One region of the Vibrio sp. TH_r3 genome, then DNA from elsewhere that is predicted to be linked to it. Evidence: riboswitches for the same ligand, from Rfam matches in the RefSeq annotation. Region 1 holds a riboswitch; the other holds the start of a gene.
What was found. Region 1 has a riboswitch for lysine ahead of R3X26_RS05710 (Na+/H+ antiporter NhaC family protein). Riboswitches for the same ligand answer to the same signal wherever they lie in the genome.

Region 1 (16,004 bases):
ACTACTTGGCATTTCATTACCTTCAACTTTAATCGCTTGACGAAGTGTACGTCCAAATGCTTTGAACAAACTTTCGATAATATGGTGATCATTATGACCTGCCGACGACAAGTGCAACGTACACGCAAGAGTGTCAGTTAATGAGCGGAAAAAGTGTTCCACCATTTCAGTAGAAAGATCACCAACCACTTCACGACCAAACTTTGCTTCAAATTTAAGGAAAGGACGTCCAGAGAGATCTAATGCGCATTGTGCTAAGCATTCGTCCATTGGCAGGCTAAAGCCAAATCGACCAATACCGCGTTTATCACCAAGCGCTTCTTTCAGTGCTTGGCCTAAGGCCAAGGCCGTATCTTCAACTGAGTGATGGTCATCAATGTGCAAATCACCATCCACATTAACTTGCAGCTGAAACGCGCCATGAGTCGCGATTTGATCGAGCATATGGTCGAAAAAACCGAGGCCAGTTGAAATTTTATTTCCGCCTTGAACATCTAAATTAACAGCAACAGATATATCGGTTTCTTTAGTCGTTCTCACCACTTTTGCGGTGCGTTCTTTTACAGTTAAATCACGTAAGATTTGCGGCCAACCCATTTTTTCCGGATGATATTGAATACCACGAATGGCCATGTTTTCCGCTAGTTGTAGATCCGTCTCACGGTCACCAATGACCACGGACGTTTGAAAGTCCACTTTGCCATCTTTGAGATAGTCCTTAACCATACCTAATTTAGGTTTACGGCAAGTACAATTATCTGCTTCAAAATGTGGGCAAAGTAACACATCATCAAACTTAACACCTTGAGATTCAAAGATTTCCATCATCATATTATGTGGAGCATCGAACTCTTCTTGCGGATAACTTTCTGTACCTAAACCATCTTGATTCGTCACCATAACCAATCGGTATCCAGCATCTTGTAGCGCAAGCAGGCTAGGAATAACATACGGTTCTAGTTTTAATTTATCTAGGCGGTCAACTTGAAAGTCGATAGGTGGTTCGACGATTAATGTACCATCGCGGTCAATAAATAGAATTTTTTGTTGGTTGCTCACTTAACTTTCCTTATACCGTGCGTGCTGTCGACTATGCTTAATCTGTAACTGGTTCTATATTAAATTAACTAGTGTTGTAACTGTTTTGTAGTGTTGTAACAATCTTCTAGCCTTGCAATTGCTTTTTTATAAAATTGGCGGTTGTTTGGCACTCTTGCTTACTGCCAACACTAATACGAATGCAATCCTTAATAGGCGAATTACGCAAAATAATGCCATTATCCCATGCGCTTTTAAATATATCATCGCCATTAGGAAATTGAATTAAAAGGTAGTTGCCCCAGCCTTCAAAAACCTTTACCTCATCAATACTTGAGAGCTGTTCGGCCAAATAGGCTCTGTTTTTATTGAGTTCCTCGACTTGAGCTCGTGCTCTTTGTAAGCCTGCTGAAGATAGTGCCTGACAAGCGATATCAGCGACTGGGATCGGAACAGGGTATGGTGCAATAACTTTTAGTAAAACATCGATAATGGATTTATTAGCTAAGGTGAACCCACATCTTAATCCTGCTAAAGCAAACGCTTTTGATAAGGTACGCAAAATAGCCAGGTTTTCGTACTCCGCCAGCAAACCTTTCGTCGATGCTTCTGGACAAAAATCGATGTACGCTTCATCCATAACAACAATCGCCTTGTTTTTAGTCATTTCCAACAAAGCAATAATATCTTGGCGATCAATTAGGTTGCCGGTCGGGTTATTCGGACTACAGACAAAAACCAATTTAACGCCATCGAGATTGGCTTTTATCGACTCAAGATCTAACTGCCAGTCCGATTTAGAAGGGACTATTTTTCGTTCAACACCTATCGTTTCAGCACTAATAGCGTACATCCCGTAAGTAGGAGGACAATACAGTATCGCGTCTTCACCTGGCTCACAGAATGCCCGAATCAATAACTCAATCCCTTCATCCGCACCGCGGGAAGTAAGTACTTGTTGAGCGGAAACGCCAGCATAAGACGCATAAGCTTCAATCAATTCAGTCGGCTGACAACTACTGTAACGGTTGAGTTTATCAAACGTGGTTTTATATTGATTATCAAATGGTGATTCATTGGCATTTAACCACACATCACCGCTTCCCCCTATTCTTCTTGCTGATAGGTAAGGAGTAAGCTGCTGGACTTGTTTTCGAGCGAGTTTTTCCATTAACTACTCTCCTTTCGCTAAGGCATCTGTACGAGCAAGCTCTTCTATACGAACAGTAACAGCGCGTTTATGCGCATCTAACCCTTCAGCTTCCGCCATTGTCACCACCGTTGGAGCCAGTCCTTTTAAACCATCCGCAGTGAGCTCTTGTACTGTCATACGCTTAGAAAAATCGGCTAACCCTAGACTTGAATAGGTTCTCGTGTATCCATATGTTGGTAACACGTGATTGGTTCCAGAAGCATAATCTCCAGCCGACTCCGGAGACCAATCACCAAGGAAAATTGATCCAGCATTATCTAACAATGGTAATAATTCTCGTGGATTGCGAGTTTGCACAATTAGGTGTTCTGGGCCGTAAGCATTAGAAATAGACACACATTGTGGAATAGAATCAGCAATCACGATAATACTAGAAGCTAATGCTTGTTGCGCAATGTCAGCACGAGACAACCGCTTTAACTGAGCCTGAACTGCGTCTGCGACTTTATCTGCAATGATCGCAGAAGGTGTCAGTAAGATAACTTGTGAATCTGGACCGTGTTCAGCCTGACTAAGTAAATCGGCAGCAACAAACTCTGGATTAGCACTTTCGTCGGCAATAACCAATACTTCAGAAGGCCCCGCTGGCATATCAATTGCGGCACCACGAAAATCGTTGCTGACTTGGCGTTTAGCTTCCGTCACATAGGCATTACCAGGGCCAAATATTTTTTCAACTTTTGAGACCGTTTCTGTTCCGTAAGCCATTGCGGCAATCGCTTGGCCACCACCCACATTATATACTTCATCGATGTTGCACAGCTTAGCAACGTAAAGGATCTCATCGGCGATTGGTGGCGGAGAACAAAGTACCACTTTACGACACCCTGCTATCTGTGACGGAACACCTAACATAAGCACAGTAGAAGGCAATGGTGCACTTCCACCGGGAATATATAACCCAACTTTATTTATTGGCCGAGTTATTTGTTCACAAACCACACCTGTTTGAGTTTCTACTTTAAGCGGTTGCGGCTTCTGTGCTTTATGAAACACAGAAATATTATTATACGCTTGTTGTAGTGCCTCTTTCATTTTTTGTGAAAGACGATCACTAGCTGCCTCTATTTCTTGGTTTGAAACGCGAATAGATTCTGGTGTCACACCGTCAAATTTTTGCGTCAGTTGCAACAAGGCTGTATCACCTTCGGCACGAACTTGAGCTATAACCTGTTCAACTGCAGATGTAATATTCGCACCTTCAGTTATCGCAGGTCGCTGCAATACCGAGTCTTGCTGAGATTCACTTAAAGATTGCCAGACAACAGTTTTCATCGCTTACTCCATCATTTTTTCGATAGGAAGAACAAGAATAGAACTCGCACCTAACGCTTTTAGTTGCTCCATTGTTTCCCAAAAAAGATTCTCAGTACTGACTAAATGAACCGCCACGCGATTTTTCTCGGCAGCCAAAGGAAGAACGGTTGGATCTTCTGCGCCAGGTAACAGCGCTTTTATCGCTTCTAGTTGCTCTGTTGGTGCGTGCAACATAATGTATTTAGATTCTTTAGCTTGAATCACACCTTGCATGCGCGTTAAAAGCTTATTGATTAGATTTTGTTTATCAAGCTCAAAGTCACCTGCGCGTTGAATCAAAGTTGCTTTCGAACGGAAAATTACTTCGGCTTCTTTCAGCCCATTCGCTTCCAATGTTGCGCCGGTTGAAACTAAATCTGCAATGGCATCAGCCAGTCCTGCTCGAGGGGCAACTTCTACAGAACCTTGCAAGTTACAAGTACTAAACTCAATACCTTGTTGATCCATAAATGCTTTCAAAAGGTGAGGATAAGTCGTTGCAATACGCTTACCATTTAAGTCTTGTGGGCCGTTGTACTCATCGTCTTTGTTTACTGCAATAGACAAACGGCAACCACCAAAGTCCAAACGGCGCAAAGCAACAAATTCACTCGGTTCATTCAATGCAACACGATCTAGGCGAACTTCTTCCAACTCATTCTCGCCAATGAACCCCAAATCAACGACCCCGTCCATTACTAAGCCAGGGATATCGTCATCACGTACCAATAAAAGATCAATTGGCATATTTTCAGCATGAACAACAAGGCGTTCGCCGATTAAATTAAATTTAACACCACATTTTTTTAGTAGATTTTGGCACTCTTTACTCAAGCGGCCTTTCTTTTGGATGGCAATTCTTAATCGCTGTGTTTGCATTTCTCTATTCCCTGTCTAAATTCGTTATTTCAAATTTTCTAAATTATATTTTATATCATCGTTAAGCTTGCTGCTTAATGTATCTAAACCAAAAAAAACCCTCGGAATTTAAATTCCCGAGGGTTCGAATCTTTGTCTGATTTGACCTCCGGGAGTAATAATCTCCCGGGTATGCGCACATCGCCCGAAAGACTACTCAGGGTGATGATGGTGATGAATGTTCATTATAAATTTGCGCATAATTGTGTCGCTCCTTTAGCTTATGAACACACTAACTAAGCTCAGTAAAATATTCAACCAAAAATTCGTTTTTTTTAGCTATTTTTTCACTGTAACTTTGTCGAACGAGATATTATCGACAAAATGAAACAAACTAAGATAAATGCAACAAAAGTGACAGTAAAGGAAGTAATAACCGAATTAGTAAATCCTAACATAATGAAACCAATACAAGAGACTAAAGCAACACTTATAGCGTATGGCAATTGCGTAGCAACATGATCAATATGATTACAGCGCGCACCAGTAGAGGACAAAATAGTTGTATCTGAAATAGGTGAACAGTGGTCACCAAATACCGACCCAGCTAAAACGGCACTTAACATGGGTAGCATCAAGGTTAAATCTGTTACCGCGGCCATATCCCCAGCAATGGGTAACATAATTCCAAATGTTCCCCAAGACGTTCCTGTCGAGAAAGCCATTACGCCAGATAATAAAAATAGAATGACAGGTAACCAATGAGCGCTAATATTACCCTGAATCAATGAAGATAAATAAACACCTGTTTTCAGGTCGCCTATAACCGAACCAATAGACCAAGCAAAAACTAATATTAAAATTGCACTAAACATTGATTTAGCACCAATCCAAACGGTTTTGCCAATATCTAATATAGAAAGTTTCTGTTTTATTACGGTAATTAAAGCAACAATTAGACCAGTTAGTCCTCCATAGACTAACGAAGTCCCTACATCAGTATTTTCAAAAGCACCCAATACCGTAAATTTTTCTCCGACAATTGCTAGTGCTTGACCACCGGTTAATAACATCGAACCGATGGTTGCTAATATTAGAAATACAATAGGTAGCACTAAATCTGAAACTTTTCCGTATTCACTTTCAGCAATATTTAAATCGTCAGATGCTTCATATTCAGCATTATTTTCTTGTCCCTCAGGAGCCGAACTATTTTTAGATGAATTCAACTCATGTTGTTTCATACTACCAATATCTAATTGGAACCATGCAACAGCAAAAACCATTAACAGTGCGAAGACCGCATAAAAATTCATCGGAACTAAACGTAAATAGGCACCCAGTGCGGAATATTCAGTTAAACCATGGGTAACTAAAATACCACTGATGATTGTCATTATATACGCTCCCCAACTAGAGGCTGGCATTAACACACACATAGGGGCAGCAGTAGAATCTAAAATATAAGCAAGCTTGGCTCGTGAAATATTGTAACGGTCAGTAACAGGACGTGAAATTGCACCAACAGCTAGGCTATTAAAGTAATCATCTACGAAAATGAATACGCCTAAAAATGCCGCTAGTAATTTAGCACCTCGTTTGCTTTTAATCTTGGTTTGAGCCCATAAAGCAAAAGCTCGAGTTCCTCCTGATAACGTGAGTATTGCGGTCATCATTCCAAGTAACAACAAGAAAGCGACGATACTCATATTCCAAGTATTAAGCTCACCATCGTCTATAGCGACACCTTTCACTGTTGTAGCAATATAGTGAAGTGAATTAGGTAGCGAATAACCAGCTAATAGGACAGCCCCGACTATAATGCCCACGCCTAAAGAAATAAGTACACGGCGCGTCAAAATAGCAAGCCCGAGAGCTAATAAAGGAGGCAGTAAAGATAAAGGAGAAAAAGAAAAATCGACTAAGTTCATGATCTGCAAAAACCAAATTGGCTAGAGATCTACTGCAAAATTAACAACGACATATGTTAATAGTAAGTAAAAGAGAAAAATAATTCCTCCAATCTACAGTAGCGCTCCATAGTTAAAATAAAAGGACTATGGCAGTGTTATATTTTTTAAATACAACCCCAGTACGTGGCTCGATAAACATACGTACTTCGGCAACAACTCCTTTCTAAACTATTCAATGGCATCACCCCAATAGAATGTACTGATAGTTATTGCGCCTCTACCTCGGTACTCAGTTAATAACTATGAATAAAAAATTCATAAACTGCCATACCGAATAAGTTTGGCAGGATTGTACGGATTCATAAGCCATTTGCAAGATCAAAGTTCTAATAAACAGCCACAAAGCAATAGAAATGCGCATAAGATTGCACAATACATTGAATGAAACAACAATGTATTTCTTATAAACTATACATTAGAATAATTATTATCGAAAACCATTTAGTAGGATTATAAATTAATACAATTCTATAGTTTTATATCTAAAGAATACAAATGGAATTAACATTTATATTTAATAAAATATCAGATTAAATATAATATTTTAATTAAAATAATTTGTATAATTAAAATTGACTGTTATCATTACAACGTTTAATAATAATCAGATGGTAATACACATGTCAGAACTTACAAAAACATTGCTAAATATTCGCAGTTTGCGCGCTTTTGCTCGTGAATTAACGTTTGAGCAACTTGAAGAAGCCTTAGAGAAATTAACAATCGTGGTTGAAGAGCGTCGTGCAGCTGCAGAAGAAGAGAAAGCAGCATTAGCAGAAAGAGAAGCTAAATTAGCTGAATACGCACAGATGATAGCAAAAGATGGAATTGATGTTGAAGATTTAATTTCAGCACTGTCTGGCGAAACTAAGAGCAAACCACGTAAAAAACGTGAACCACGCCCTGCAAAATATAAATATATTGATGCTGCAACAGGCGAAGAAAAAACTTGGACGGGTCAAGGTAGAACACCTTCATCAATCCAAACCCAGCTAGATGCAGGCAAATCGCTTGACGACTTCTTAATTTAAAATAGAAGACTCTGATATTAAGAAACTTGAAGCATATAAATTTAGTTTGTTAATTTTATAATGTTAACCCTTCAAGTTAAATAATATGAGTCTGCCAGCTGAATATAATTAGAGCTCCGTATGGAGCTCTAATCATTCCTATAAATAAATACACATATACGTTTATCGTTCCCAATACGCTTCTTCTAAGCTATCTTCTTTTTCTGGTAAGCCTCTAGATAATCTTGGAGAATGCTGCACTAATACTTCATAACTAGCTCTATTAGCATATTTACATACTTGAGAAAACGAAGAATAAGTTAAGTAAGGATATTGATGTTTGCTCGAATTAGGCACGTTATCTTTATGATACCGATTAGCAGCCATATCATGCAATAAAGCGGACAGCGCAGCATCACCAGCGCCATTGGTATTCTTTATTTTTTCAGGACCGCCCATATAAGGAGCTATATGTGAATAGACTTTGATCGGCGACTCGCATGAAGCTTTAATACTGGGGCGACTGAATTCGTATTGGTTAAATTCTGCAATCGAACCCGGCAATAATGGCAATGAAGTTGTCCGCTTAGCAGAATCTTCGGTATAGCCAGCCATATAAAGTCCAACAGGACCAGCAGTACATAATACTAAATCCACCCATTCTAATGCTTTATCTGCCGCTAGCAGTGGATCTGACAGTTCAGTTAAAGCTTCCGCTTCGTCTTCGTTCATCGCTACAACTGAAACATTATCCTGTAAAAAATCGCGCCAAAACTGCGCATCATCTTGAATAACAAACTTGGTCCCGAGTGTTAATACCACAGGGACATCATATTTTTTAGCATACGCGATGGCTTGCATTGTTGCTTCAGGCATTGGATCGCCTTTTTTGCATCGTACTAAATAGGCGGTCAAAACTAGAGCGGAAGCATTCTCAAAAATATGTTCTGGAATACTAGTCGGTTGAAGTTGATTCATTTGACCTTCACTAATAGCAAATGTCCTTTCACCATCATCTGATATCAAAGCAAAACAGCGGCCAATTGCCCCGCGAACACCTTGTAAATAATTTAAATCCATTCGGCTTGATGTATTACATAAATATTGATAACCGTAGCTGCCAATTTTAATATCTTGGCTCATTACACCAAGCAATATAGATTTATCATCGGCTAACACTGAATAATTATGTAACGTATTGCCTATCGTTCCCCCAGCATATTCGTTGGTAATTAGGTTCTGTTGTTTAAGTAACTGATAAAGAGACTCTGCTGCTTCATCATCAATAACCAACGAATGTCCTTTACTCAAGTGAAACTGCTCAAGATAGCTATCTGGCACTCTAGCCTCAATATCCACTAACGTTTGGTCAATACCAATAATATGTGTTCTATCCATCTGTTTACTCGCTTTCGCTTGAGTAACCAATGGATCACGTGCATGAACGGGAAAATAATGTTTCGATTTACGTTGGCCGGGGAATTTCATAGAAAGGTTTGGCTATAATAAAGTAAGGGATATTTATTTTAGCTTGAGATTTTTATAACAGCAATATTGTAGTAGCACGCAAACGTTACCGTCACAAAATAATTTCACGAAAGTAAACCGCTATCCTTTGTAACGACTCAATAAATCGACAAGTTCAAGCGGTGATTCTTACCTTCATCGCTAATTAATAGCTTAGTGAGCGAGTAACGTAGCAATGGTATGTAACGGAGCAGTGGTATGTAACGTAACTACCCTACTCTTGATCTATCATCCATCTGCGAAATTCTTTACGTTCCGCTTTTGAAGCTTTAGTGTACCACGCTTGTAACTGCTGTAAGTTAGTATTAACTGCTGGCGCGGAAGCTGTATTAGCAGCACTGACTACCGCGCTGTCGACTGTAGTATTACTCGCCACTGAAGCAGCAGCAACCGTTCCTGTCACAGCGGCAGCCCCTACACTAGCTGAACTTGTTGATACAACTTGTGCTTTAGAAGCAAGCTCTGCTTGTTCACCAAAAAAGATTCTATTCTGTTGATTATATTCTTTAACTTGTGCCAGTTCATCCTGAAAAGGCATAAAGCCTTGTTTGGCTGGTAGTTGATCGTAACGATATTCAACTTCTTCACCTTCAACCAAAAGCTTAATATCGGGAGTTCCTTTAAAATGCAACACGGCTTGTTCGTAATCTCTTAGTCGGGGTGCGACTAAAGTTAAATCTTTATCAGTTGCTTCGAATGAAATAATAAAAGGAGCAGAATCGAACACTCTTTTTTTTGAGCCTTGGCCTACTCGGCTAGAAACTTTCGCGACCACCTGAACAAAACCATTATTCACTGCTACAGGTTTGGTCGTAGATTCTGTCTCCACTTCATTTACAACCAATAACCTTATATCCCTGTCTGGAATTAATTCGGCGCTAAACACCGTTGCAGAAAAGAAAAAGCTGACTAATCCACCAATGACGTATTTCATACTACTCCTTAAAAATAAATACAATACTATCAAACATTAAATCAAAAAAGCCACCCATGATGGGTGGCTTTTTTTAAGATTTTAATTTAACAATAATTATTAAGGTTAAATTAGAATTCTACTTTAGCACCAACAGCGTAGCCTAGCTCAGAATCATCTACGTCATTTCCGCCGATTTCAGCGTAAAGAGTTGTAGAAGAAGCAACTGCATAACCAGCGTTTAGGAAGTACTCAGTAGTATCATCGTCAGAACCGTCAGCATCGATTAAGTTAACGCCTGCAGCGAACAACCACTTGTCCATTGTGTAATCAGCAGCAAGAGCAACTACGTTACCTGCGTCTTCAACATCGTAGTAACCTAGTTCTAGGTTAATAGCATCAATACCGTAACGAGCTTCAAGAGCAAAAGTATCTTGTTCTGCAGAGTTAGAAGTACCATAGTAACCCATTAGATCGAAGTCACCTGCCATGAAACCAATTTTGATGTCTGCAAGGTCTGCAACTGCATCAGCACGTTGGTTGTCACGGTAAGCAGCAGAAACATACATTTGGTCGTTTGAGTAATCCCAACGAACTGCTTCGTCTGCACAAGCATCAACTTGGTCTACAGCCGCTGTAACACCAAATTGGTAATCTGAACCTACACCTAGATCATCAGCGATGCTACAAACGTCACCGATTTTTACAGAACCGTAAGAAGCAGTGTAGAATGCAAAGTAAACGTCACCCATGTTAGAGCTTCCGCCCTCAGTAGTGTTGTCTTCGTCGCCTTGGAATTCCCAGTATGCGCCTACAGATAGCTCATCGTTAACAACTTTACGGATGTCGATTTTCAAATCAGCATCTTGAATTTGTTGCTCAACACTTGAATCTTCAGCTGTACCTTTTAGATAAACAACTTCTAGGTCACCACCAAGAGAAACACTTGTACCATCGTTGTTATAAAGCTCGATACCTGCGTTAGCTGCTGAAGAAGCAACTAGTACTGATAGTGCTAATAGAGTCTTTTTCATAATAATCCACTGCCTTTTCTTAAGAATGTAGGAAATCCTTTCCGGTTCCCTTTTTTTATTTTATTGATGATGACGTTTGACTATGTTGCCAACTCGCCACCACCCCTAATAATTCGAGGTCTAGATTGCAAAAGAATTCGTTCGATGTCAAACAAGCAAATAAATAAAAATAAAAATAAATAAATAACTATAAAACAACAAGTTAGCTTATTACCTATAAGTCTAAGTTATAATTACCACCCGAATACTACAACAAAACCCATCATCAACAACAAACCAATTTCAGACATATAAACCTAAAACCCTTAAATAAAAACAAAATAAAAGAATTAAACTCTAAATATACAATTTTAAAAAAATTTTAAACTATTTTAGTGTTTCATGTATTACAATTGAAAAGGTTCAATTTTTTTTGTGACATAGATCGTGTTTTTACTAAAAAAGAAGTAAATATGTGACTTAAATCGACTCAGTAACTAAATAAATTCTCAATAAAAATAAATTCTTATCTTGTTATAAAAAATAATAATAGTGTAATAGAAACATGCTTAGTGACCTTTCTCACATATTCTCTTACCCGTAGAGTAGACCTTATTGCTATGCTAAACTGCGCCATCTTTTTTAGTTGGTCTCGTTATGCTTAACCCTAAAGTTGAAAAATCTGTCCGCAATAGCTATCAAAACTTACAGCATCAGCTGGATAATTTTGTCCCTAGGCGAGCGCAAAACTATTTAGTCGCTGAAATAGCGAACACCTTGTCAGGCAAATATCATAAAAGTAATCGTATTATTGTTGCAGAAGCAGGAACGGGTATAGGCAAATCGCTCGCATATTTGATGGGTTCAATACCTTGTGCGGTATTAAATAATCGAAAAGTCGTTATCTCGACAGCAACTGTTGCTTTGCAAGAACAACTTTTAAATAAAGATCTTCCACTATTTAGACGCATAACCGATTTAAATTTTTCATTTATTCTGGCAAAAGGTCGTCAACGGTATTGTTGCGCAGAAAAACTCGCTGCGGCCAGCGGTGCTGATGATAGTCAACTGGCTATGTTTGATACTAAACCCAAAAAAGCGGATATTGAGCTTTTGGAAAGAATGTACTCGGCGCTATCTCAGGGAAAATGGGATGGAGACAGAGACTCCTGGCCAAAACCTATTCATGATACAGTTTGGCAAACTATTGTTAGCGATAAACATAGCTGTAACAATAGTTTACCTGCGCATAGAGGTTGCCCGTTTCAAAAAGCACGGTCTGAACTTGACAAAAACGATGTAATTATCGCTAACCACAGCTTAGTAATGGCAGACATTGAGCTTGGAGGTGGAGTTATTCTTTCTGAACCAGACAATACTATTTATATATTCGATGAAGCTCATCACTTACCCAAAATTGCCAGAGACCATTCATCTGCCGCTGCAAGTTTAAAAGGCGCTGTAACTTGGTTAGAAAAGCTCAATCAATCATCAAGCAAGTTCACCAGTTTAGCAGATGAAAAACGAGTTAACCGCTTTAGAAATGAGTTACAAGATGCGATTCAAGAATTGGTGCCTTCTTTCTCCAATTTAAGCAAGCAGTTTGACCCCCATAAGTTTATCGACAACGTTTACCGATTCGAACACGGTGATCTCCCCGAATGGTTAGAGACGGAGTCGAAAGGTTTAAAGGTATTAACAAATAAAGCTAACCTCGCCGTGGGTAAAATTGCCGATCTGATCGCTGAACGATTAAAGGATGGAGAACTGTCCAATAAACTGGCGGAACCAGCATTAGCCGAACTCGGCTTTTATGATCAGAGATTAGAAAACTTAGCGAAAGTGTGGAGTTTAATGGCTGAACCAAAAAAGGATAAAGGTGCGCCACTTGTAAAATGGTTAGAAATTAGTGCAGAACGTGAAGACGACTTCATCGTTAATGTGTCCCCATTAGAAGTCGGTTGGCAGTTAGATCAAAAACTATGGAGTCGTTGCGTAGGTTGTGTTCTAACATCAGCGACACTTCGTGCACTAAACTCGTTTACCTTCTTTTGCCATCAAGTTGGCGTGAGTAACAAAGAAGAAGACGGTGTGCAATTTTTAGCTTTGGCGTCACCATTTAATTATCAAGACAATGCTGAGCTACTTATACCGGCAATGAAATATGAACCACAAGCACCACAATTTAGTGACTATTTGGCTGAATGCTTACCAAATCTTATCATTGATAAAAAAGCAAACTTGGTGCTTTTTGCTTCTTATTGGCAAATGAAGCAAGTAGCAGAAAGCGTAGTAAAACCATTTGCAAAGCAAGGCTGGACACTTCAGGTTCAAGGTGAATCTTCACGTACAGAAATTTTGAATAAGCATAAAGCCTTAACCCAATGTGGTAAAACCAGTATCTTATTTGGAACGGGCAGTTTTTCAGAAGGTTTAGACTTGCCTGGAAAACTGCTGGAAAACCTAATCATTACTAAAATTCCCTTTGCGGTTCCAACATCTCCGGTGGAGCAAGCGCATTCAGAATATATAGAAAACCGTGGCGGCAATCCCTTCATGCAGATATCTGTTCCAGAAGCGAGTAAAAAGCTAATCCAATCGGTTGGACGTTTACTGCGTAAAGAGCAAGATTCTGGTAGAGTCATCATTCTTGATCGAAGAGTCGTCAGCAAGCGATATGGCAAACTATTACTTGATTCATTACCACCATTTAAGCGAACTATTGAGTAACGCGCAAACTGTTTAACAAATAGATCCTAAGCTTTAATCTAATCCTCGGAAAATTTTATGGAAATGTTAGAACCAACCATGTTGGTGATATTAGCACTGGTAGCTTTTGCTGCCGGTTTTATTGATGCAGTGGCTGGCGGCGGCGGCATGTTAACTGTTCCCGCCTTACTTTCTATTGGGCTGCCACCTCATATTGCTTTAGGAACCAACAAACTTGCGGCAACGTTTGCAACGTCAACCTCGGCGATGACTTATTATCGCAAACGGCTTTTTAGCCCTGAATTGTGGGTTCATGCCTTTCTTGCAACATTAATTGGCGCAACTATAGGGACACTGGTGGTTGATTCACTTAGTACGGACTGGCTCGAAAAAGTCTTACCTTTAATTATTTTAGCGACCGCTATTTATACCATTTTACATAAAACACCAGAGTCAGACGGTCATGCCTTACCTAAGCCCAGCAAAAAACTGAATAAAACTCAATGGATACAGGGTTTCACTCTTGGATTTTATGATGGAGTAGCCGGTCCTGGAACCGGCGCATTTTGGACGGTAAGTAGCATGGCCATTTACAAAATAAACATTTTACTCTCTTCGGGGCTTGCTAAAGCGATGAATTTTACCAGTAATATCACGTCGCTAATTACTTTTGCTATTTTGGGCCACATCAATTGGGTTCTCGGCTTAACCATGGGAGTGTGTTTAATGGCAGGGGCATTTGTTGGCGCGCATTCAGCGATTCGGTTTGGTGCTAAATTCATTCGTCCAGTGTTTGTTACTGTAGTTAGTATACTAGCGGTTAAGTTAGCTTACGACGCCTGGTTCGTCACCTCATAACGGCTTTGAGTAAAATGTTATGAATCGTTTTAAGTCGATCAAAAAACAATTACGCCACCTCGCTCAGCGGGCATCAGAACTCGACACTAAGCGGGAACAGCAACGTGCTTATCATGCACAACACGGTGGTCAGCCTAGATACGATCAATCTATATCCCATCAATCTAGATACGGCCAACCTGGCAAGAATCGACTTTTTGATCATCAATTATTTAAGTGCAATTCGCATTTATTACTGCCTTATGTTGATGAAGCGATACAAACATTCAAAAGCGTTATGTCTACGATCAGTATGGATAACGCTAACGACAGTAAAACTTGCTTGCAACAAACCGAATTCTTGGCAGATAAACTGGTTAATCAAGTCAACGCGATTTCGCGCCAGTTAACATTACATTCAACCTTAACGAACGACATTCAGCACCAATTAGAAACGCTGTACGCGAACCTTGCACAACATCAACAGTGGCAACTGCGCTTGTCTGATTTAGTTGGTGAAAAAAAACAACTAATCTGCAAACAACCACCAGCAGTTGCAGAAGGTAACTCCAGTGAAGAAACATTAGCTCTTATTGCAGCGCAACAGCGTCTCGCACGATGTAAGCAAGCAACAGAAAAGATTCAGCAGCAAATACTGTTAATAGAACAGAGATTGTCGATAAAATAAGGAATAACGATAGAAGACGTGGTTTTATCCATTTTAACAAATAGTAAGGTTAACCAATAAGCCAATGAATACAGAGACCAATAACCCAGTAACTCACCCACTAGACAGTGCCCCAGACGAAATAAAACTTGCTGTCGATCTCATCTATTTATTAGAAAGTAATGATGTTGATCCCTCTACGGCACTACAAGCCATTGAAATAGTAAAACAAGATTTACTTCAAAAGGTTAACTCACATTCCAGTGAGTAATGGTTAAGACAATAACGGGAAGTATAAAAGTAACAGCCACGGTGAATCCATGACTGTTATATTAATAGAGTTATTTAGCTATTTTTAAGTGCTTCAATACGCTTATCTAGTGGAGGGTGACTCATAAGCAATTGCATCATTGTACTTTTGCCATTGATACCGAACGCCATCATTGACCCTTCTAGTTGAGGTTCATGGCTCATTTTAAGTCTTTCTAATGCGGCAATCATTTTATGCTTACCCACCAAACTAGCAGCACCGGCATCAGCATAAAATTCACGACGACGGCTATACCACATAGTAATAAAACTCGCTAGAAATCCTAAAACCATTTCTAAGAAAAATGAAACAGCGAAATACAGCAGCATATTTGAACCTTGCCCTTCTTCCCTATCGCCAGATGAGACAATATTGGCAATAAATCGAGAAATAAAGATCACGAAAGTATTTACTACGCCTTGCATTAAGGTCATTGTCACCATGTCGCCATTTGAGATATGACTAATCTCATGTGCTAACACCGCTTCTGCTTCATCACGTGTCATATTTTGCAATAAGCCACTAGACACTGCTACCAATGAGTCATTTCGCTTTGCTCCAGTAGCGAACGCATTGATATCTGGTGCGTTATAAATTGCGACTGTTGGCATACCAATGCCAGCTTGTTTAGCCTGTCTTT
Region 2 (16,004 bases), on a different contig from region 1:
CTGAAGATATTATCTTTGATCCTAATATTTTTGCTGTTGCCACCGGTATCGATGAGCACAATAATTATGCCGTTGACTTTATCAATGCCGTTGCTGATATTAAACGTGACCTTCCTCATGCGATGATATCGGGTGGGGTTTCTAATGTATCGTTTTCATTCCGAGGCAATAACTATGTGCGTGAAGCTATACATGCCGTCTTTCTTTATCACTGTTTTAAGAATGGCATGGACATGGGTATTGTTAACGCTGGTCAGCTGGAAATATATGATAATGTCCCAGAGAAACTGCGCGAAGCAGTTGAAGACGTGGTACTAAATAGAACCGATAAAGGTACTGAAAATCTGTTAGAAATAGCAGATGAATATAGAGAAAACGCGGTCGGTAAAGAAGATGATGCTTCTGCATTAGAGTGGCGTAGTTGGCCGGTAGAAAAAAGACTAGAGCACGCGTTAGTGAAAGGTATCACCGAATTTATTGTAGACGATACTGAAGAAGCGAGAATGAATACTGAGAAACCTCTGCACGTTATTGAAGGTCCGTTGATGGACGGGATGAATGTAGTAGGTGACTTGTTTGGTGAAGGTAAGATGTTCTTACCTCAAGTCGTTAAGTCTGCACGTGTTATGAAGCAAGCCGTTGCTCACCTTGAACCCTATATCAATGCGTCAAAACAAGTGGGCAGCACTAACGGAAAAATCTTACTTGCTACAGTAAAGGGTGATGTTCACGATATAGGTAAAAATATTGTAGGGGTGGTTCTACAGTGTAATAACTACGAGATCATTGATTTAGGTGTAATGGTTTCTTGCGAGCAAATACTTAAAGTCGCTAAAGAAGAAAAGGTCGATATTATTGGCCTATCAGGATTGATCACACCTTCACTTGATGAAATGGTACATGTCGCTAAGGAAATGGAACGGCAAGGATTTGACCTTCCTCTTCTGATTGGTGGTGCAACTACATCGAAAGCTCATACAGCGGTTAAGATAGAGCAAAATTATAGTTGCCCAGTGGTTTACGTTAATAATGCTTCTCGTGCAGTGGGTGTGTGTTCTTCGTTATTATCTGATGAGCTTCGACCTGCATTTGTTGAAAAACTTCAACAAGACTACGTAACCGTTCGTGAGCAACATGCCCGTAAAAAACCAAGAACGAAGCCAGTTTCTTTACAAAGAGCAAGAGATAACAAGGTTAATATTGATTGGCAAGCTTACACTCCACCCGTACCAGCTAAATTAGGTGTTCATGTTTTTGAAGATTTTGATGTGGCAACTTTAAGAGATTATATTGATTGGACGCCTTTCTTTATGACTTGGACGCTGATGGGTAAATATCCTAAAATTTTCGAACATGAAGAGGTAGGCGAAGAAGCGAAACGGTTATTCAATGATGCCAATGCTTGGTTGGATAAAATTGAACGTGAAGGTTTGCTTAAAGCCAGCGGTATTTGTGCGCTATTGCCTGCAGCCAGTATTGGAGATGATATTGAAGTTTATACTGATGAATCTCGGACTAAAGTAGCAAAAGTCCTTCATAATTTACGCCAACAGACAGAAAAACCGAAAGGCTTTAATTATTGTTTAAGCGATTACATTGCACCTAAATCCAGTGGTAAAAAAGATTGGATTGGTGGTTTTGCTGTTACCGGTGGTATAGGTGAAAGAGAGCTTGCCGATAAGTACAAAGCCGCAGGCGATGATTACAACGCTATCATGGTTCAAGCGGTCGCCGACCGTTTAGCTGAAGCGTTTGCTGAATATTTACATCAAAAAGTGCGTACAGAAATTTGGGGGTATGCGCCAGATGAAAATTTATCAAATGAAGATCTTATCCGAGAAAAATACCAAGGAATCAGACCTGCACCTGGTTATCCTGCTTGTCCTGAGCATACTGAAAAAGGCTCACTGTGGGAGCTTCTTGATGTAGAGGAAAAAATTGGTATGTCGTTGACTTCAAGTTACGCTATGTGGCCGGGTGCGTCAGTTTCAGGTTGGTATTTTTCTCACCCTGATTCTAGATTTTTTGCTATTGCTCAGATACAACAGGACCAAGTAGAAGATTACGCAGAGAGAAAAGGCTGGGATGTGTTAGAAGCAGAAAAATGGTTAGGTCCAAATATAGACTAAGTTCTTATTTAAACCAGTGCAATGAGAACGAAAAGGCTTAGTGTTAGAACTAAGCCTTTTTTTAAGATTATCTCACTAGAAATAAAGTTGTACTTGACCTCATTTCATAATACACCTCGGTATGAGGCTATTATTTTAAAAACTTACCGCTAACATTCAAAAAGTTCTTGGTGTAATTTTTGAATGACTTTTCTAGAGTCATTTGAATGAACTAAAAAACATAAATTGTGTGGGCTTGCACCATAGCAAATCATGCGCAAGTTAAACTCTTCTAACGTACCAAATACTTTTTTTGCATAGCCTTTACATTGGCTCATATTATTGCCAATGAGAGCAACCAAGCATAAGTTTTGCTCAACCTCTACCACACAAAGTTGTTCCAATTCTTTTCTTACTTCTGCCGGTAGTTCAGGCGCACCACCAGAGGTATTGGTTTGATCAAGTGTTAGTGAAACACTCACTTCTGATGTAGTAATGAGATCGACAGAAATTTTGTATTTGGCTAAAATTTTAAAGACCTCAGCCAAAAAACCATAAGCATGAAACATATTTGGGCTACGCAGCGTAACCATTGTTTGATTACTGCGCAATGCTAAAGCTCTAAATAGAGGGGAACTCTCTACCTCTTGCCGAATCCAAGTTCCGCCTTTTTCTGGAGCTTTTGATGAGCCAACAAATACAGGGATGCCATGACGAAGAGCGGGCACTAAAGTGGAAGGGTGTAGAATTTTGGCACCAAAGTTTGCCATTTCAGAGGCTTCACTAAAACTAATTTCAGCGATAGGTGAGGCTTTTTCAGCAATTCTAGGATCGGTTGTATAAATTCCAGGAACATCGGTCCAAATTTCGAGGCCTTTAGCCGCTACTGCCTCTGCGATAAGTGCAGCGCTATAGTCACTTCCACCTCGACCAAATGTTGTGGTATTTCCTTCTTTATCTGCACCGATAAAGCCTTGAGTGACGACAACATGATTTTGACACAAAGGGACGAGTTTTTCTTTAGCGAGCTCTGAAATAGTGCCTAGTTCTGGTTCTGCTTTACCAAAAAAACTATCGGTTCTCATTATTTCGCGAATGTTAAATCGAACAGCATTTACTCCTCGTTCAACTAATATTTGAGTGAGTATGTGGGTCGACATACGCTCACCATACGCGACCATGTGATCGGTAAGCTTATCGCTGCTTTGAAACGAGGCCGCTTCTGCTGCTGACGCGACACTTTTTAATAATGAGGCGACGGCTTGTTTGGTTTTATCTGGGTCAGCAAGTTGATCTGTAATGGCATAATGAATTACTTCAAGTTGTTTGATAATAGTTTGGCGACGTTGATCGTCTTGAACACCATTAGCAAGCTCTACTAATAAATTGGTTACACCAGAACAAGCACTACTAACGAGGAGTTTGGTTTTTGGATTATTCTCGATAATTTCGGCACAACGACTCATGGCTTCGAAGTTGGCAACACTTGTTCCACCAAATTTTGCTACATTGAATGCGCTCACGGCATTTCTCCCTGTATATGGTCAAATTAACAGTTTGTTTTTGTTATATTGAAGAGAGATTTCTAGAGCAGAGGAAAAGCATTAATTATCTATGCGGACCTCAGAAGCTCTTCACCAAAAGAAATTTGGTGACAATTGGTAGGATTCAGCCTACTCAACCGACGAATATTCACACTCAATGAATCTTCATCTCGGCATTGCTCCCCCTGATTGCTTTGTACTGGAGTTGAGGCTCCACAAAGCAGCTGCCTGGGCAATGCTCCTCTTCTGTTATAAAGTAAAATATTGTTCTAAATGGCAATATCGTTTTACATCGCTATAAAATGATATCTCTAAGTTCTAGCACCAGAAACTAGAGGTTTTTATTGAACGATTTTGTTATGAAAAAGTCAATTGTTAAAATAGATAATTATACCGAACGCACGACCTTTTTATGTTTTAAGCTAAAAAGAGCACGTAACTTTTATTTGTCGATGTTTATCGTATCTTGTTCCGTTTTCGTTGGTTTTATGATCGGTTCAATATCTAACATTGAAAAATCATTATTTGGGAAAAGAAAACTTGCTTCCGAACGGATTTGCTCAGCCTTACTTATTTCTCCCAAGCCTAAATAAGCAAGAATTAAATGTCGATAGTACTTTTCTTTTGGGGCATTTTTAATCGCGATAACAGACCAGTTAATATACTGGGTAATTAAATCTTCGTCTTTATTGACTAGACCTTGTTTAAGTAAATTACTGCGTAATTGCCAATTAAATTCAATTGTCTCAGAGAAGGGAACCATCACTTGTGAGAGTATAGCGGTATCTTTTGGATATGACTTGTCGAATCGATACAAAGTAAAATTAGCTTGTAATGCTAATCCCATACAAGTCGTGGTCACTAAAGGTACAATCAACGCAACATTTTTAAGAGCAATACTGCTGATAGTTGAAAATGAAACGATTCGATATTTGGATGTTCTTTGATCCACCCAATAAAGCAGAATAATCAATATAAGCCAGTGAATTGCTGATAAGTAAAAAGGCATTCCTATCTGGCTATGAATAATGATTGGAATGAATAAACTGAATATAGCTAATCGAGTTCCTTTCCGGGCCGAATAGATTTTAAATAACACCATAGCGGAAGAAAAAATAAGACCGAGTATAGGAATAATTCCACCCTCAATTCCCCAGTAGAGAATTTCATTTTGTGGATGTTGTAGAGGGCCGTATCCTGCTGGGTAATTAGGATTTAATTGATGTTGTCTCGCTGTATATAATGCATATGCCGTTTCAATTTGACCATAGCCATAACCTGTAAAGGGTTTTTCAACAAGCATATCAATAGTTTGTGGGAATAACATCGTTTTGGATATTTCTGGTGTGTCCGAATTGGATATTGAACCTCCAATTGTGGAAAATAAAATTAATCCTAATCCAGCACCAGCAACAGATAACGCTACCCAACCAGCTAATCTTTGCGGAGTAGAAAATCGATATAAATAAACAACTACAAAGAGAAAACCAATAGCGGCTCCAATCCATTCCAATCCTTGGCTAAGTAAAAACAGCTGTGGCACTGTGAAAATAGGTAAGACATATAGAAACAGAGTGCGACTGATTCTTTGACCATACTTTCTTTGTTGTCTTGCTAACAGATAACCAGACAGAATGACACCCGTTGATAGGAAACTCACCATAACACTGGATTGTTGGAAAACACCAAATGGAAGTTGAGTGAAATCGTTGTAACCAATAATGTCTTTTGGCAATAAACTAAATAACTGCAAATAACTCAATATAGTTTGCATTGCTGTTGCAATAACAATAAACCAAAGTAACCGTTGCTTGTGCTGATTACTTAAAAGGAACTGCTGAAGTATTAAGAAAAAAAACCATCCAGACCAAACAGCTATTAATCGAGGGAGGAAACTGGTCCAGTCATTATGTAAAGGATAAAAAATCGGTATTGTGAGAAAAATACAAGTAATAAAAAGAACGATGGAAAGTTTTGAATAACGTACTTGTCGAGTTTTTGCCATATGGAACAAACCAATAGCAATAACATAACTCAGTGACAACCAAGTACTAATATTAAAAGGAAGAGCTAAGCCTGCGCCACCTAAATTAGGAATATATAAGTGCATGGCTATGAGGAAGACAAAGCCAACTGAATACATGAATTTTCGGTTTAGTGGTGCTTTAGCTTTGCGTGGCGCTAATTTTGTACCACTAAGATGAATGATTGCCATTATTACATCCCTAAGTATAAAAACGAGCAAAGCTCGTTTTTATACTTTACCTTTTTTTCTTATTACAACCTAGAGAGGATTAACTTTAGCTATGTGTTTGTTGAAACAATTAAAAATTTTGCAACCCTGCTTCGAATTTAGTAAGACAAATGAGATTGCAAAATTAAGATAAGTTACCGCTATTACTATTTTTTTTTGCTTTGAGCATTGGTTTCAAGAATCTAGCAGTATGCGATCCTTTTACCTTAGCCACCTCTTCTGGTGTTCCTTCAGCTATAATTTCACCTCCACCTTGTCCACCTTCTGGCCCAAGATCAACGACCCAATCAGCCGTTTTTACTACATCTAAATTATGCTCAATAACAACTACAGTGTTGCCATGATCTCTCAACCTATGTAATACCGTCAGTAGTTGTTGTATATCGTGAAAATGTAAGCCTGTAGTAGGTTCGTCTAATATATAAAGAGTTTGACCGGTATCGCGTTTAGAGAGCTCTTTGGCAAGTTTCACTCTTTGAGCTTCTCCTCCAGACAGTGTTGTAGCCGCTTGGCCCAAACGGATATAAGACAAACCTACATCGATCAACGTTTGTAATTTTCTAGCAATAACAGGAACTGGTGCAAAATACTCTCTAGCATCCTCCACCGTCATCTGTAGAACCTCATCAATAGATTTTCCTTTGTAGCGAACTTCTAACGTTTCACGGTTATAACGCTTTCCTTTACAGATATCACACGGAACATAAACATCTGGAAGAAAATGCATTTCTACTTTTATAACACCATCCCCCTGACATGCTTCACAACGTCCTCCGCGAACATTAAAGCTAAATCGGCCTGGTTTATAACCTCTTGAACGGGCTTCTTGTGTACCTGCAAACAATTCTCGAATTGGTGTGAAAATCCCTGTGTAGGTGGCTGGGTTTGAACGAGGAGTTCGTCCTATAGGGCTCTGATTGATATCGATTACTTTATCGAAGTGTTGTAAACCATTAATTTTTTTGTAAGCAGCAGGCTCTACGGTTGTCGCACCATTTAGATAGGTTTGTGCGATTTTATAAAAGGTATCGTTAATTAAGGTAGATTTACCCGATCCAGACACACCTGTGATACAAGTAAATAAACCGACAGGCAATGAAAGGGTTACCTCTTTAAGATTGTTACCCGAAGCCCCAATAAGCTCGACTGTTTTTTTCGGATCTTTAGGCGTTCTCTTTTGAGGAATACTTATCTCTTTTACACCACTAAGGTACTGACCAGTAAGTGATTCTGGTGTATCAATAATTTGTTGCATAGTGCCTTCTGCTACTACATGACCACCATGGATGCCAGCCCCTGGGCCTATATCAATAACATGGTCTGCAGATCGCATTGCATCTTCATCATGCTCTACAACTAGTACGGTGTTGCCCAAATCTCGTAAATGAGTCAAGGTTTTCAATAAGCGTTCATTGTCTCGCTGGTGGAGTCCAATAGAAGGCTCATCGAGTACATACATTACTCCAACTAAGCCGGCACCAATTTGGCTAGCTAATCTAATTCGCTGTGCTTCTCCACCTGAAAGTGTTTCTGCACTTCTCGAAAGATTGAGATAATTAAGACCGACATTAACGAGAAAGTTTAGACGATCTCCTATCTCTTTCATGACCTTTTCAGCTATTTGTGCTTTTTGTCCGGTTAATGAGAGGTTTGAGAAAAAAGCCATTGCATCGCTAATACTCATTTCTACAATATCGGGCAAAGGTGTGTTTTCTATAAATACATTTCTAGCTTCGGTTCTTAGCCGTGTGCCATTGCAGCTGGTACATGATTTAGTTGAAATATACTTGGCTAAATCTTCCCGTACCGAGTTCGATTCAGTCTCACGATATCGCCTTTCTAATGTATTTAAGATCCCTTCAAATGGATGCCGTTTTACGCGTATATCGCCTCGGTCATTGATATATTTGAATTCAATTTCAGTTTTCCCAGATCCTTTTAAGATGGTATCTTGGATTTTTTTTGGTAAAGAATTAAAAGGCGAAAATAAGTCAAATTGGTAATGTTCAGCTAATGAATTCAACATTTGAAAATAGTAATAATTTTTCTGATCCCATCCTTTTATTGCACCTTCTGCGACACTGAGCGTATCGTCTAAAATGACTCGACTAGGATCAAAATATTGTTGTATTCCCAAACCGTCGCAAGTTGGACATGCACCTGCTGGGTTATTAAAAGAAAATAGCCTTGGCTCTAATTCTTGCATACTATAACCACAGTGTGGACAAGCAAAATTAGCTGAAAAAATAATATCTTGTTTATCTTGTTTATCCATCCAGCAAATGATGGCAATGCCACCCGATAGTTCCAAGGATGTTTCAAAAGACTCTGCTAATCTTTGCTGAAGATCATCTCTTACCTTAAAGCGGTCAACGACTACTTCGATAGTATGTTTTTTATGTAATTCCAAAGATGGTGGATCGGAAAGATCGCAAGTCTCGCCATCAATACGGGCGCGAATAAAGCCTTGTGCCGCTAAATTTTCCAAGGTTTTAGTGTGTTCGCCTTTACGCTCTTTTACTACCGGTGCAAGTAACATAAGTTTAGAGCCTTCTGGGAGTTCTAGAACTTTATCTACCATTTGGCTAACGGTTTGAGCTGTAAGTGGAACCTGATGAAGAGGGCAGCGAGGTTCGCCAACCCGAGCGTAAAGAAGACGCAAATAGTCATAAACTTCGGTAATGGTTCCGACCGTTGAACGGGGATTATGAGAAGTAGACTTTTGTTCGATAGATATCGCGGGTGATAGCCCTTCAATATGATCAACATCCGGTTTTTCCATCAAAGAGAGAAACTGCCGAGCATAAGCTGAAAGCGATTCTACGTACCGTCGTTGGCCTTCCGCATAAAGAGTATCAAATGCTAAAGAGGATTTTCCTGAACCAGATAAACCCGTGATAACGGTAAGTTTATCTCTAGGAATAATTAAATTGATGTTCTTAAGGTTATGGGTTCTCGCCCCGCGGACTTCTATCTTATCCATTATTCTGCTCGTTTTACTTGCAATTTTTCAAGTATCGCACAGTCAAAATTATCTGCAATGATTACTGTATAAAAAAACAGTTAAAGTAAATAAAGAAAATGCTGCCTAGTTGGCAGCATTTTCTTTATGGTTAGGTTACTTAGTTACTTAGTTACTTAGTTACTTAGTTACTTAGTTACTTAGTTACTTAGTTACTTAGTTACTTAGTTACTTAGTTTTTTCAGTTGTGTGTTTATCCAATTCTACTTTTTGTTCGTTTTTCTGATATTGATTTTCGTAACAATAATTGGTTGCTTCAATATAACCATCAACGCTTCCACAATCGAAACGGCGACCTTTAAATTTATAAGCTAGCACACATCCTGATTTAGCTTGTTGTAAAAGTGCATCAGTGATTTGTATTTCACCACCTTTCCCTGGATTAGTATTTTCAATGATATCAAAAATGTCTGGAGTTAAAATATAACGACCGATAATCGCTAAGTTACTTGGCTCGGTACCTGGCTCAGGTTTTTCAACCATGTCATCAACACGAAATATATCATCTTTTATCATTTCGCCAGAGATGACCCCGTACTTATGAATGTCTTCTTTTGGCACTTCTTGTACTGCAACGATTGAACAGCGGAACTGTTTATACAGGGCAACCATTTGTGACAATACCCCTTGACCTTCTTCATTAACACAAAGGTCATCAGCAAGAACGACTGCGAATGGTGCATCACCGATTAATTGTTTACCGGTTAGTATTGCATGACCAAGGCCTTTCATTTCTCGTTGTCTGATATAAGTAAAATTAGCTGATTCCATGATTCTACGAATATCACCAAGCAACTCTTCTTTATTGGTCCCATTAATTTGCTGTTCAAGCTCATAGTTTTTATCAAAGTGGTCGATTAGGGTATTTTTTCCGCGACCAGTGACAATACACATGCCATCTAACCCTGCTTCAATTGCTTCATCAACACCATATTCAATCAGAGGTTTATTGACTACTGGCATCATCTCTTTGGGCATAGATTTTGTTGCAGGTAAAAAGCGTGTACCGTAGCCAGCTGCCGGGAAAAGACATTTTTTTATCATAGATAATCCTTTACAGAATGATTTTCGTTATTATTGGTCATAGAATACCATAGCAATATGACAATTGCGTATTATTGGCTGGTACAGTCTCAATAGTTGGAAAAAATTCAGATTGAGCTTGACGACTTAAGGAAGGTATCGATGAGCCCAAGCTATCGCTTGAGTTCTATTAGAAACACTTAGCTTTTTGAAAATTTTATACAGATGAGATTTAACAGTATGTTCGCTGATAAAAAGTTCATCTGCTAGTTTGTTGTTAGATAGGCCCGAGCGTAGATACTCCAAAACAACAATTTCTCTTGGAGTGAGCTCAGTGCTGTATGGTTGATTAAAACGAACAATCAAAGATTGATAGTATTCAATTAATTGAGACGAAATATTTTTTGGCAACTGATTTTTCCCTGAAAATATAGCCTCTATTCCAGATAGAAATTGTTTATTAGATATGTCCGAGAAAAAGTATCCTTTAAGGCGACCCAATGGTATTAGTGTTGAAGTGCGTATGTTGATCGGGGCATCATAAACAATAATAAAGCACTGTTGGTTCAATCCTGTAAGCCTTTCAATTTGTTTATATAACATGACAGCGTTATTGAATTCGATAAAATACAAACAGCTTTCTTTATCTAAGGACAACTGTTCTATATCGTCACTAGTGACGACCTGATAGTTAATAGTTCGGCGTTTCTTTAAATATCTTAGAAGGCATTCAGAGTAAGTACTGGTATTTTTGACACAAATCACGTTGATGTTATTTTTCATCATGCTTTCTTTATCAAATGGAATTGTTTTTCACCTTATCTTAGCTACTCATTCTGTGTCATGGTGTATTTTTTTGAGGTGTTGATTTATGCGTATCACATTGATTTATTAAGAAAGAATTACGAGGTGTCTTTCATTGAAATGTGGAGTAACCCGAAAGAGTTAAAGCTAATTATGTTGGTTCGTTTTTCTTTATTCCATACTCTAGATTAGTTTTGAGAGTAAGAAAGGTTGAGACTATCAACGTTCATGGTATTCTTGTCGCCTTATATTTTGATGAACACTTAGACGGAGCAGATCATGGCGAGCCGTGGAATAAACAAAGTAATTTTGGTTGGCAACTTGGGTGGCGATCCAGAAGTTCGTTATATGCCTAGTGGCAGTGCTGTGGCGAATATTACTATTGCTACATCAGAAAGCTGGAGAGATAAAGCAACAGGTGAGCAAAGAGAGAAAACCGAGTGGCATAGAGTTGCTCTATTTGGCAAGTTGGCAGAAGTTGCTGGTGAATACCTACGTAAAGGTTCACAAGTGTATATTGAAGGCCAGCTTCAAACGCGTAAATGGCAAGATCAGAGTGGCCAAGATCGCTATACGACTGAAGTTGTGGTTCAAGGTTTTAATGGTGTCATGCAAATGTTAGGGGGTCGTCAAGGAGGCACTCAAGCTATGGGTGGTGGACAACCAGCTCAACAGCAGAGCAATTGGGGGCAACCTCAGCAACCTGTGCAACAAGCTCAAACACCGCCGCAACAAGCTCCAGCTCAAAGAGCGCCACAACAAGCACCTCAACAGTCGCAACCTCAATACAACGAACCACCAATGGATTTTGATGACGATATACCGTTCTAGATCTTATATAAATTAAAAGTGTTGAAAGTACATTAGAAGCCGCTATTAGCGGCTTTCTTTTGTTTGTTAACAAAAAAATGTGTATTTTCAATCAATATTTATATTATTTATGTGCAAATTACTTGATGCTCTAATTAGCAATAACTGGATAAAAAGAAGTTAACGAGCATGTTAAATTAACGGAAAAAGGGCAATTTAACTTTAATAAGTTAGGTGTGGATTTTAATTGATTTAGCAAGGGCAAAAAGGCTTTTGTGTAAATGTTGTCTGGATTGGAGTGAAAGAAAGAGTCATTTAGCAGGGCATTTAAGTCGGACTAAAACATCTCACTATATCGACCGAATGCAGATAAAGTGAACTTTCTATATTTTCTATATGCGCTTTTTTTGCCTATTATCAAAAAGAAAACAGATCATTTATTTTCTATCTATTTATAGCCTAACGTTGCATTATTTACTTTAGGCACAGTTATTGGTTGAGTTTAAGGGTATTATTTATCAAGGATTGAACAATAGATTCAACTCTATCCAATAGCGGCTAGTTATCAAGGAACGGCCTAATATAAGGGACTAAAATTAAATAGTTAAAAGGATTTTACTATTCATGCGTTATACCCCGACTCTTAAGTTAAGTACCAGGCTTACTGCTTTTGTCACTATCATCGTCATTGGGGCGATGTTTATTTTGTTTGTGGGTGGCACTCTTACTTTTAAAAACATTGGGCAAGAATACTTTAACCAACAGGTTGAAGGGATTGTCTCGGTAATTGATCAATCATTAGAAACAGATAACAATCTCAATAGTATTGAACGATGGCTACCACTGCTATCTCAAGCAAATAATATTGTTGAGTTAACATTATTTTCTGCCGATGATGTTATCTATAGCTATGCCGACGCTACCATTGAAATAGATGGCCTGAATTTGTATGAAAAATCCTATCCATTACTAAGTAACCCTGAATTTTCGATTACTATTAAAGCCTTATCACCGTATTTAGAACAAAGTCACTCTTTTAGTGCGTTATCCTCGGTGTCATTAGCCATTGCTCTAGTTTTGTTCTTTTTATTTCAAGGAGTTAGTTGGTTGAAAATACAACTAAAAGGATCAGAACTTTTAGAGGAGCGTGGAAGAATGATTCTTGCTGGAAGAATGTCGCAATATGCTAAAGGCGATGATCAGGAGTGGCCATATACAACCAGTGAGGCTCTGGATGTTTTAATTGCTGAGCTACGAGAAGCACGGTTGGAACGAAGTCGTTTCGATACCTTTATCCGTAGCCATACTTTTTTAGATCAACTGACTGGATCGGCTAATAGAGTGTTGTTCTTTTCTAAATTAGAGTCTGCTCTACAAGAAAGTGGCGCGACAGGGGCTGTATTATTATTTCGAATTTACGATTGGGATAAAGTTAGCGAAAAAATAGACAAGCAAAGGTGCGATGAATTTATCGTTGAAGTTGCTAACGTGATTTCAAGTGTTGTTCAGCGTTTCCCAGATTTTGTATTTTCTAGATACGATGAAAATGAATTTTCTGTTTTAATCCCTCATCAAAATAATAAAGACATTTCCGTTCTTGCCAATCAATGCGTGCGACAGTTAGAGAAAATGCCAACACTAGATTCTATGGACCAAGATAATTGGTGTCATGTAGGGATCACGATGTACTCAGAAGGTGAGCGTGTAGGTCAAATCGTCAATGAGATGGAAACGGCGCTAAAAAGTGCTCAATTACAAGGCATTAATAATTGGAGCCGATTTGATAAAAAGCAAGTGGTTGTTGATCAGCGAGGCACAGTAAGGTGGCGTACATTATTCGATAAGTCTTTTGCTAATGGAAAAGTATTGATTTTTGAGCAGCCGTGTTATTTATATGATGCGTCATTAAATAAAAGCACCTTGTTACATAATGAACTTTTTGCTCGAATAGATGATGGTGTCAGTATCCTTAAAGCATCAAGATTCATGTCAGCTATTGAACAGGTTGGTTATCAATCTTACATGGACCAAATCGTAGTTAAAACGATTTTAACCTATCTTAAAGGCCGAACTTTTAGTTCGCACTATTCCATAAACTTGCATGTCCAATCTTTTAAAGATAAGGCTAACCTTAGATGGATGAGAGATGAATTATTGCAATTAACCGCTGCAACTCGTCGTAAATTGAGCTTTGAATTTGTCGAAGGCCAGTTAGTGGATAATATAGATTATATTCGTCCCGTTATTCGAATGCTTTCGGCCTTAGAATGCGTGGTTATTGTTGAGCAGGCTGGACGCACAATAACCAGCACACATTACATTGAAGAACTCGATGTTAATTATTTAAAATTACACCGAAGCTTAGTGAAAAACATCGATAAAAGGCAAGAGAATCAGTTATTCATAAGAAGTTTAATTGGAGCATGTGAAGGAACGAAAACACGCGTTATAGCAGTTGGAGTGGAACAGGTTAAAGATTGGAACTGTTTACTTGAATTAGGCGTTGATGGAGGACAAGGAAGAATGTTTCAGGCCGAAAAGCAATTCATTCCTAAGCCAGAAGCACCTAAAGTACAAGTGGGTGGTAGAAATCGCTGGCGCAAAAAATATTGAAAGTAAAAATGCAGGGTCACCTATGATCTTTTGGAGTGACTTGTGGCAGTGTAAGTATTTTAAAGCTAATTCGCCTGTAAAATAGGGTGTAAATCAGGCTCAGATGAGAAAAATAGAGATTAATCCCATGTTTATGCCGCAATACCTTGCTGTAATGGCAATGCATTGGTACATTTAGTGCAATTTTTGTCTTCTAATGTTACGCAAATGAGCGAAGAATATGTTTAAGAAACTTCGTGGTATGTTTTCAAATGACCTATCAATTGATCTGGGTACCGCAAACACTTTAATTTATGTCAAAGGGCAAGGAATTGTTCTTGATGAACCTTCAGTAGTCGCAATCAGTCAAAAACGTGCTGGTACAGCAAAAAGCGTGGCGGCCGTTGGCCATGAAGCCAAGCAAATGCTGGGGCGTACTCCTGGTTCTATTTCAGCTATTCGTCCTATGAAAGATGGCGTTATTGCCGATTTCTATGTGACGGAAAAAATGTTACAGCACTTTATTAAACAAGTGCATGATAACAGCGTGCTCAAGCCAAGCCCTAGAGTGTTGGTATGTGTCCCTTGTGGTTCAACACAAGTTGAGCGTAGAGCGATTCGGGAGTCAGCTTTAGGCGCAGGAGCTCGTGAGGTTTATTTGATTGATGAACCTATGGCTGCAGCGATTGGTGCTGGCTTAAGAGTATCAGAACCAACCGGTTCTATGGTTATTGATATTGGCGGTGGTACAACAGAAGTCGCGGTTATTTCACTAAACGATGTGGTTTATTCTTCATCGGTACGTATCGGTGGTGACCGTTTTGATGAGGCTATTATAAACTACGTTCGTCGTAACTATGGTAGTTTGATTGGCGAAGCGACCGCAGAAAAAATTAAACATGTCATCGGTTCTGCTTACCCTGGTGATGATGTGGCTGAAATTGAAGTTCGTGGACGTAATCTGGCGGAAGGGGTTCCTCGTAGTTTTACTCTTAATTCAAATGAAATCTTGGAAGCACTTCAAGAACCACTCACCGGTATAGTTTCTGCCGTCATGGTTGCACTCGAGCAATGTCCTCCAGAACTCGCTGCGGATATTTCCGAAAATGGAATGGTATTAACAGGAGGGGGGGCTTTGCTAAAAGATATCGATCGTCTGCTAATGGAAGAAACTGGTATTCCAGTTGTTATTGCTGAAGATCCCCTCACTTGTGTTGCTCGTGGGGGTGGTAAAGCGCTTGAAATGATTGATATGCATGGTGGTGACCTGTTCAGTGAAGAATAAGTCCATTTGTCCGGTACGAATGGGTAAAATGTAATGAAACCAATATTTGGCAGAGGCCCTTCTCTGCAATTGCGCCTATTCTTCGCAATAACACTATCAGCCAGCTTAATGTTGGCTGATAGTCGTCTTGATACTTTCGCCCCCGTTCGATACATACTCAATAGTGCTGTCGCTCCCATCCAATATGCAGCAGATTTACCGAGAACGATGTTTGATGGTATTTATGAAAGATTTAATTCAAGGCAACAACTGATCGCGAGTAATGCTTCTCTTAAACGCGAAGTGTTACTGTTAAAGAGTGACTTAGGTTTATTGAGTCAATATCAAGAAGAAAATAAGCGCTTACGTAAACTACTCGGTTCCCCCTTTATACGAGATGAGAAAAAAGTGGTAACAGAGGTGATGGCAGTCGATTCATCTCATTATCGCCATCAAGTTGTGATAGATAAGGGACATACTGACGGAGTGTATGTTGGTCAGCCTGTTATCAATGAAAATGGTATTGTAGGTCAAGTGACCTTTGTTGCTGCACACAATTCTAGAGTCCTTTTGCTTGTTGATT

Region 2: linked by a shared signal. The riboswitch ahead of lysC (lysine-sensitive aspartokinase 3) and the one ahead of R3X26_RS05710 (Na+/H+ antiporter NhaC family protein) in region 1 are both predicted to bind lysine.

The regions. Positions count from the first base shown of each region.
Region 1 covers NZ_JAWMPW010000004.1:49,584-65,587, forward strand. Annotated here, with positions in the region: gene hisB (bifunctional histidinol-phosphatase/imidazoleglycerol-phosphate dehydratase HisB) at 1-1,059, opposite strand, end outside; gene hisC (histidinol-phosphate transaminase) at 1,166-2,209, opposite strand; gene hisD (histidinol dehydrogenase) at 2,213-3,526, opposite strand; gene hisG (ATP phosphoribosyltransferase) at 3,530-4,426, opposite strand; His leader region at 4,516-4,643, opposite strand; gene R3X26_RS05710 (Na+/H+ antiporter NhaC family protein) at 4,753-6,336, opposite strand; lysine riboswitch at 6,428-6,606, opposite strand; gene R3X26_RS05715 (H-NS family nucleoid-associated regulatory protein) at 6,999-7,409, shown strand; gene R3X26_RS05720 (inosine/guanosine kinase) at 7,572-8,876, opposite strand; gene R3X26_RS05725 (DUF2057 family protein) at 9,130-9,849, opposite strand; gene R3X26_RS05730 (porin) at 9,960-10,862, opposite strand; gene dinG (ATP-dependent DNA helicase DinG) at 11,499-13,571, shown strand; gene R3X26_RS05740 (TSUP family transporter) at 13,629-14,408, shown strand; gene priC (primosomal replication protein PriC) at 14,428-15,075, shown strand; gene rsmS (pleiotropic regulatory protein RsmS) at 15,140-15,325, shown strand; gene htpX (protease HtpX) at 15,400-16,004, opposite strand, start outside.
Region 2 covers NZ_JAWMPW010000026.1:26,742-42,745, reverse strand. Annotated here, with positions in the region: gene metH (methionine synthase) at 1-2,129, shown strand, start outside; gene lysC (lysine-sensitive aspartokinase 3) at 2,279-3,631, opposite strand; lysine riboswitch at 3,728-3,906, opposite strand; gene R3X26_RS16265 (PglL family O-oligosaccharyltransferase) at 4,095-5,867, opposite strand; gene uvrA (excinuclease ABC subunit UvrA) at 6,031-8,889, opposite strand; gene galU (UTP--glucose-1-phosphate uridylyltransferase GalU) at 9,097-9,972, opposite strand; gene R3X26_RS16250 (response regulator transcription factor) at 10,099-10,737, opposite strand; gene R3X26_RS16245 (single-stranded DNA-binding protein) at 11,035-11,586, shown strand; gene csrD (RNase E specificity factor CsrD) at 12,190-14,178, shown strand; gene R3X26_RS16235 (rod shape-determining protein) at 14,399-15,442, shown strand; gene mreC (rod shape-determining protein MreC) at 15,476-16,004, shown strand, end outside.